One region of the Rummeliibacillus sp. SL167 genome, then DNA from elsewhere that is predicted to be linked to it. Evidence: predicted binding sites of a transcription regulator. Region 1 holds the regulator's gene; the other holds the start of a gene.
What was found. The regulator LexA, encoded in region 1, represses DNA repair genes until DNA is damaged. The targets are predictions, from matches to a motif close to CGAACATATGTTCG.

Region 1 (4,448 bases):
CATGCATTACAGAGCAAGCAAGTGTGTCCTTACAACAGGTGTCTGGGCAGTCAGTCCAATTAGTATCTGTTGCAAAAGAAAGTTCTTTATCCGTACAAGAAATCGAACAACAATATTTGGATGCCCAACAGCGTCTTAATGCTCAAATGGAAGCGATGAAAAAGATTGAAATACGTATGGATGAAGTGAACGAGCAGATCGGGATCCTTAAAGGGACGTCAGCAAAAATTCAAGATGTTACAGGAATCGTTTCTTCTATAGCCGATCAGACAAATCTCTTAGCTTTAAATGCTGCCATTGAGGCTGCACGTGCTGGAGAACATGGAAAAGGCTTTGCTGTAGTTGCAGATGAGGTTAGAAAACTTGCTGTACAAACAAAAAGCAGTTTAGCTAACGTCAGTACGCTAATTTCTGATACGAATAAGGGGATTGAAGGAGTCACTGGATCAGTTGCTGAAGCGAACGATTTAGTATCCGATGGGGTCAAAGAAATTACACAACTCGATCAATTTTTTGATCAAGTGTTTACACTTATGGAACAAATTAAAAAGGGCAGTGTGAAGATCGATGAAGAATTGCAATCACTCGTTACTGTCATCGAAGAAATTTCAAATGGTGTCAGTGACGTGGCGGTATCTACTGATCATTTAAATGAAATTGCTAAACAAATGAAGTAGAGTAACATAGAAATAAAGTTTCAGATAAAGTTGTGCAAAATAAGTTAAAATATAGCTTTGTATTCTTTCATTAACATAACATGCCTTATTCATAAGGTTGTTAAAAAGAAGTGATAATGTTTAAAAATAGAATTTTGACTACTTTGAGCTTGAATAAGTATAAAGGATTCTCATCGTTTTTATTTTTTACTATTTAAATAATGCAAACGAGGAAAACGATTTTTTTGTGATCACATGTGAAGAGGATATTGAATACGGGCATTTTTATAAAAAAGCGATTTAGTAAAATATCAATATTTATCCCGTATTAATAGGCAGTAATACTTCCCGCTCAAAATTCAGCGAAAGTAAAGAAGTTAAGAGGGAGAACAACTGCCGCATGCGCCCGATTGGTTAGGGCGGGCAAGATGTTGGTCACTCAGACGTTGGCACAGGACGTGACAACGCCTGAGTTCCTCTAGTTCAGTCGAGGATGAAGAAAACCCCACACTGATGAAAGTTTCGCTTTATAAGGTCAGTTGAGTGATTATATGAAGAAAAGCATCCAAATCTATTTAATTAGAATAGTTTTGGATGCTTTTTCATATAAAAGATTAGTGGACGTTTCGGTATAAACCAACCACTTTACCAAGTACAGAAACTTTTTCCACAATGATAGGGGCCATAGAAGAATTTTCAGGTTGAAGGCGGAAATATCCATCTTCTTTAAAAAAACGTTTTACTGTTGCTTCATTTTCTTCAGTCATAGCCACAATAATATCGCCATTATCGGCAGTTGATTGTTGTTTGACAATCACATAATCACCATCTAAAATACCAGCTTCAATCATTGATTCACCCATAATTTCAAGTATAAAGATGTGATCATCTGAAGTGCCATAAAAATCTGGAATCGGGAAATACTCTTCTATATTTTCAATGGCAGTGATCGGCATACCTGCCGTTACTTTTCCAACTAGAGGTACATGAATCACACCTTGTTTTGTAATATTGTCTTGGTCCAATATCTCTATTGCACGAGGTTTTGTAGGATCACGACGAATGAGTCCCTTGCTTTCAAGACGATTTAGGTGGCCATGTACAGTAGAACTCGAAGCTAACCCCACAGCCTCTCCAATTTCTCGGACGGAAGGTGGGTATCCCTTTGTGCGAACTTCCTCTTTAATAAACTCTAGTATATCTTCTTGTCTTTTTGATATTTTTTTCAATCTGTTCACCTCTTATCTTAGTTTCCTGCTAATTGTTAAATTTAGTATAGCATTACCGAACAAACAAAGCAAACATAAGTTCGAAAAAAGTGTTTGACAAAAACAAATGTTCGTTTTATATTAAGAACATATATTCCGAACAAACATTCGATGAAGGGGAGATTTGTATGAATTGGGTTAAAAGAAATCAAAATACGGCATTGTTTATGGTATTTGCAGTCATCTTTATGGCTATTCTACTTCTAATTAATAGAGATACAACAACATATACAAATATTAAGGTACAAGAAGGTGATACACTTTGGTCTCTGTCTGATCGATACAAAGGAAATTTATCTAATGCTGAGTGGGTTCGTCTAGTAAAAAATGAGAATAATATTATAGATGATAAAATTATTGCTGGTCATACTTTAATCATTCCTGACCATAAACAATCTGATTCAACAAACAAAGAAGTAGTATTGGCAAGTGACAAAAATGACGAATAAAAAAGCAGTACTTTATTGTCGAGTAAGTACAGAAAAGGAAACACAAGATACGTCGATTGAGAGACAGGAAATTGAGCTGAGAGCATTTGCACAGTCAAAGGGTTATGAGGTAGTAGCAGTATTTAAAGATAGACATAGCGGGTATGACATAGAACGCGAAGGCTTACTGGAATTGCTGGATTTTGTAAAGGAATATCACATTATGAATTTATTTATCCAAGATGAAACACGTTTAGGACGTGGTAATGGTCGAATGGCTGTTTTACATTTGCTTAAAAAGTTGAATGTGGATATCTTTACTTTAAGTGATGCTGGCACTATCAAATTAAATGAAATGGATACAATGCTCCTCGAAATTTTAGCCATTGTTGAAGAATATCAACGAAAATTGCATAATGCAAAGATACGGCGTGGCATGAAAAGGGCTGTGCAAAATGGTTATAGGCCAGAAAATAACTTAAAAGACCGCGGCAATGTGGAAGGTAGGGAGAGAATTGATGCACCAATCGAACAGATTGTTCATTTAAGAGAGAAGGGGATGACTTTTGAGGAAATTACTGCAACATTAAAAGGACTTGGATTCCAAATAAGCAAGGCTACCGTTCATAGGCGTTATAAAGAATATGAAGAAGAGCAAAACCTTAAAAATTGAAAATAGATCAGGTATGTTAAGAAGATTCCATTAAAGTATAAAGTGTAATAGTTAAAAATCGTATATTTTACGGACAATATTAGATATCAACTCGACTGAGAATGGATATTTGACAAAATGATTAGGCAGCAGAATCTCGGTTAAGAAATTCTACTGCCTTTTCGTTTTAAATATCAGCATACTTTCTGTATATAAAATCATTAATGCTTTTTCTAATTCTTCATAAGAAGCATAGGCAAAAGATAGACGAATATGATGTGCATCCTCTACATCATAGATATAGCCTGGATTGATCAATACTTTCTCTTTAAGTAACTTTAAAAAGAATTCCTTTGTAACAATCGGTTCATTAAATCTTAACCAAATATAAAATCCTCCCAATGGTTTTTCCCATGTAGCAATTGTATGAAAGTATTTGTGAAGTATGGATTCGGTAAATGCCGCACGTATTTTTAATTGAGATCCTAATTCAGCTAAATGCCTTTCATAAAGTCCTGATGTAAGCCAATAAGTAACGATTTTTTGCGAAATTGCACTAGAACCATAATCCATTTGCATTTTAATATCAGCCAGTCGTTTTATAACAGGGGTTGGTCCAATAATCCAGCCTATGCGTAACCCTGGACTTAATGTTTTAGAAACACTACTGACATATAATACTTGTCCAGAAGAATCTAAAGATTTGATTGACGGAAGAGGAGTATCAAACAATAATTCAGCATAAACATCGTCTTCTATGATAGGTATTCGAAGAGATTTACACATTTCATAGAAATTTTGTTTTTCCTTTGCTGTCCAAACAGTTCCGGTCGGATTATGAAGGGTAGGGACAGTATAGTATATAGATTGCCGATTCTTTTTGAATGAACATAATGTCTTTTCTAGAGACTCATCACGTTTAATGGATTTCATTCGCATACCAAATGATTGAAATGGATGAATGGAATTCAAATATGAACAGCTATCTTGAAAGACAATCGATCCTGATTCAAATAATCCCAATGCCATTAATTGAAGAGCTTGAAGTGCACCAGAAACAATGAGTATATTGTCAGGTGTAGTTGTAATTCCACGTTTTTTTACATATTGGCAGATCGCCATTCGTAATTCGTCACTCCCCTGTGGAGAAGAATAACCAATATCTTTTTCATGAAAGGTTAGTTTTTGAAGTGATTCTGTCAATTTTTTTGTCGGTAATAATTGGGGAGAAAGTTCACCTGTCCCTAATCGTATAATGGAACTGTCTTGTTCATATTCGTTTATCAGTTGAATCGTACGATCATTCGGTTTATGGATACTAGTATCAATATATCTTTGCCAGTTTGGTTGAGACTTTTTTGCAAGAAGATTCCATGAATTATTGGCAACAAAAGTACCAGCCCCAATTTTTGCCTCTAAGATGCCATCTGCCTTTAATTCTTCT
Region 2 (4,448 bases), 440 kb from region 1:
GTATAATATGATTTTTCTCATTATAGGCCATCTGAATAGTACGTCGGCGATTGGTTTCCTCAATCGCTTTTCTCATGGAGTCTGTTATTTGATCAGCATACATAATAACATGTCCATTCGCATTACGAGCAGCACGTCCAATTGTTTGGATAAGGGAACGTTCTGAACGTAAGAAACCCTCTTTATCTGCATCTAAAATGGTTACCAATGAAACCTCTGGAATATCTAAACCTTCACGCAACAAGTTAATGCCCACTAAAACATCATAAGTGCCGAGTCGTAATTCACGAATGATTTCAATTCGTTCCAATGTTTTGATTTCGGAATGTAAATATTGAACTTTGATGCCCATTTCTTTTAAATAATCCGTTAAATCCTCTGACATTTTTTTCGTTAATGTAGTGACGAGTACCCGTTCATTTCGTTCAACACGTTGTTGAATTTCATCGATCAGATTGTCAATTTGTCCTTCAATCGGACGTACTTCAATCTCTGGATCCAGTAGACCCGTTGGACGAATGATCTGCTCAACTGTTTCAGGCGTATGTTCTAACTCATAAGGTCCTGGTGTTGCCGATACATAAATGGCATTATGAATATGTTTTTCAAATTCCTCAAATCTTAATGGCCGATTATCCAATGCTGAGGGTAAACGGAATCCATGATCTACTAATACATTTTTCCGCGCCTGGTCGCCATTGTACATCCCTCGAATTTGCGGTAATGTAACATGGCTTTCATCGATAACTAATAAAAAATCCTCAGGGAAATAATCTAGTAATGTATAGGGGGTTACTCCTGGCTCTCGCAATGTTAAATGACGTGAATAGTTTTCAATTCCTGAACAAAAACCCATTTCACGCATCATTTCCAAATCATAATTTGTTCTTTGCTCTAATCGTTGGGCTTCCAATAATTTATCTTCTGCGCGTAGTTTTGCTAATCGATTTTTTAATTCATCTTCTATATTTTCAATGGCTTTTACTAATTTCTCTTCACGTGTAACGAAGTGGGAAGCTGGGAAGATAGCGATATGTTCACGATCGCCTAATACTTCACCAGTCAGTGCATCGATTTCACGAATTCGATCGACTTCATCTCCAAAAAACTCAATTCGGATACATCGTTCATCGCGAGAAGCTGGGAAAATCTCAACTACATCTCCTCGAACTCTAAACTTACCACGAGTAAAGTTGATATCATTTCGTTCGTATTGAATATCTACTAATTTTCGTAATAATTGATTTCTTTCAATTTCCATGCCTGTTCGAATAGAAACGACCATTTCTCGATATTCTTCCGGATTACCTAAACCATAAATACAAGAAACGGATGCAATAATAATGACATCTTCTCTTTCAAACAATGACGATGTAGCAGAATGTCTAAGCTTATCAATTTCATCATTAATACTAGCATCTTTTTCAATGTACGTATCTGTTTGTGGCACATACGCTTCTGGTTGGTAGTAATCATAATAACTGACAAAATACTCTACCGCATTATTGGGAAAAAACTCTTTAAATTCACTGTATAACTGTCCCGCAAGTGTCTTGTTATGTGCGATGACAAGAGTTGGCTTTTTCACTTCTTTTATGACATTCGAAATAGTGAAAGTTTTCCCTGTTCCCGTTGCTCCAAGTAGCGTTTGGTGCTTTTTACCCTGTTGCACACCTTCCACAAGTTGACGAATGGCAGTTGGTTGGTCTCCACTTGGTTTATAGTTCGAATGCAAATCAAATTCTTGCCCCATATTTTCTTCCTCCTCGCACGTTACCATCTAATGGCTATATTTTAACATAGCTGTTACCAAATATCGAGAAAATAACGAACATATGTTTTAGCGTTATACAACTTTCTTACTTGAATCACTTTAATTATCCAAAAACAGGAATATAGGTTATTTCAATATTTATTTTTGATTTATTTTTGGCAAAGTTTTGCGAAAAAACAAATAAAAAACAGTTTATTTAGAACTTTTCGCTCCAATCAAACTATTCATTTGGTTCAGATAAACCGTCCTTTTTACCAATTAAATGATTACTTTTGTCATTTTTGTGTGCCAAATACTGTTTGATAGTATAGGAAAAACATCAAGAATTTGCAAACTTTTTATTTTCTCATCATATTTTCAGTTGAAAGCTGGTGATATCATATACAATTCATATTCGATTAATGGCCATTACCTATTTCTTTGGCAAAAGATATAAGAATCTCAAAGGAGGAAAGTATGATGGAATACGAAATCGTTAATCTTTATGATTTTTGTTTAACACCGAATATTTGCATGCTGAAACCAATTGTTTTGGATGGTCATAACTATTCGCTCATTTTAGAATTAGAAAAAACATATGTGGTACCCTGCACAATAATCCGTTTAATGAATCGGATTTGTGCATCTTTAGGAACTAAATTAGATGCTACTTTAGAATATTCCAACAGCATTTTCAAAAATGTTCATCTCAAAAATAGTAGAGAGGAAAATATGATTAAACTCCCTATTGTTTTATCGCTTATTAACCAATTTTATATTTTCTTTCCTACAGCTTCTCCTAAAAAGAAGCACAATTCATGGATCTTATGGCAAAATTTCAGAGGGCATTCTATCATTGGTGATCACGACGGTATCGGTCTGCATTTTAAGAACGATGTCTACACGGAAGAACAGATTAGTTTTGTCACTCTTTCGAGACAGCAATACTATGCGTCCATTTTATATTTTCGTCATATGGATGATATACTGCGGAAACATCATCCACTCGAATTACTATTTACTGCTCGCACTGACTTATTTCTTGCGCCTTAGTTAAATAATAGGACAATAATTCTTCTACATGGTTACGCAAACGGATATTCGAATAACGGCGTGAATCTTGTACACGCTGGTGTATAAAAATATATTCTGAAAACAGGTCATCTCGTTCCCCACGTAATACTTGTAGTTGATTTTTTCGCAAATAGCGTTTCGTATTCGCAAGTTCCTTTTGAACATATTGGATCGTCTGCTCAACTAATTTTAAATAGGGCTGTTTCAATTTAAAGGTTCCTTGTTCAAACGCTTGATAGTCTCTTTGGAGAATCTGCAAAACCATTGGTAAGTAAATAACCTGTTCTAGCATTTGGATTGCTTCTTTTGATAATTTTAACATCATTCCACCTCCAAATAAAGAACAAATGTTCTATTTTATATTTTACAACGATCCTAAATTTTTGACAAGTTAAAAAGAAACAGATGTTCTTAATTGAAGTTCTGCATTAAAGTAAGTTGATGATTCAATTTTCTCCACAAGATATTGTGTATTCGTTGATTTCCGCTATGGCTTGCTCTCTTTCCTGCGGGCGGAACGTTGAGCTTCCTTAGCAAAGCTGAGGTATCTCAACTGTTCGTTCGTGGGATTATTTGCTCTTTCTGGGGATTTATTCGCTCTCCGGGGATTTATTCGCTCTCTCGGAAAGGATATTTGCTCTTTCCGAAGATTTATTTGCTCTCTGGGGATTTATTCGCTCTCCGGGGATTTATTCGCTCTTTCGGGAACTTTATTCGCTCTCTCGGAAAGGATATTTGCTCTTTCCGCAGGACATTGAATCGTCTTCACCGAGTAAGCACCGTTCGAAGAAAACAGGTTAGCCGTAACAAGGATCAGTATAAATGGAGCTAAAAATACGTGTTTTTTTAGAATTATGCTTAATTTATCATCTGTTTTTTCCTAATCAGCACGCCTGTCAGCTGTAAGAAGATGTCATCCGCATTTATCCGCACGCAAAGTAAAAAAGTACAATTCAAATTGAGGTGAAATCTTAAAAGATAGATTTTCCGACCTAACTTTTGGAATTCACATCACTGAATTGTACTTTTTGTTTATTTGATTGTCGATTTCTACTATCAGCAAAATTTATTTTCTTTATCTCTTATTGTATGTTAGCCAAACCAATTAGGCTTTTACAGACAGTCTCTCCCTCAACTACTGATGGGGGCAACATTTTGCTTTTTTCTTTCTTCTTCCTTTTACAGACAGTCTCTCCCTCAACTACCCTCTAGCTTATACTTGATTATTGATGTTGGGGACTTACTGTCTGTTAATATAGATCAGAGAAAGTTATGAAATATGAGCCTTCTTCATTTTTACATTACAATTGTGAGCGCAAGTAAGCGTTGATGAATTGGTCAATGTCTCCATCCATAACCGCTTGGACATTTCCAGTTTCGGTATTAGTGCGATGATCCTTAACCATCGAATATGGGTGAAATACATAGGAGCGGATTTGACTACTCCAACCGATTTCTTTTTGTTCACCACGAATATCATCCAACTGAGCTTGTTGTTCTTCTACTTTTAATTGATATAATTTTGCTTGTAACATGCTCATCGCTTTTTCACGGTTTTTAATTTGTGAACGTTCTGCTTGGCATGCCACTACAACACCTGTTGGTAAATGGTGAATGCGGA

Region 2: uvrB (excinuclease ABC subunit UvrB) is a predicted target of LexA. The motif match lies at 1,829-1,842, and genes of this name have one in related genera.

What each region holds. Positions count from the first base shown of each region.
Region 1 covers NZ_VCBM01000001.1:1,629,539-1,633,986, reverse strand. The annotation lists gene FEZ13_RS07355 (globin-coupled sensor protein) at 1-677, shown strand, start outside; gene lexA (transcriptional repressor LexA) at 1,271-1,885, opposite strand; gene yneA (cell division suppressor protein YneA) at 2,053-2,373, shown strand; gene FEZ13_RS07340 (YneB family resolvase-like protein) at 2,363-3,025, shown strand; gene FEZ13_RS07335 (aminotransferase-like domain-containing protein) at 3,176-4,448, opposite strand, start outside.
Region 2 covers NZ_VCBM01000001.1:2,065,023-2,069,470, forward strand. The annotation lists gene uvrB (excinuclease ABC subunit UvrB) at 1-1,753, opposite strand, end outside; gene FEZ13_RS09320 (competence protein ComK) at 2,234-2,806, shown strand; gene FEZ13_RS09325 (YhjD family protein) at 2,772-3,149, opposite strand; one part of gene prfB (peptide chain release factor 2) at 4,129-4,448, opposite strand, start outside.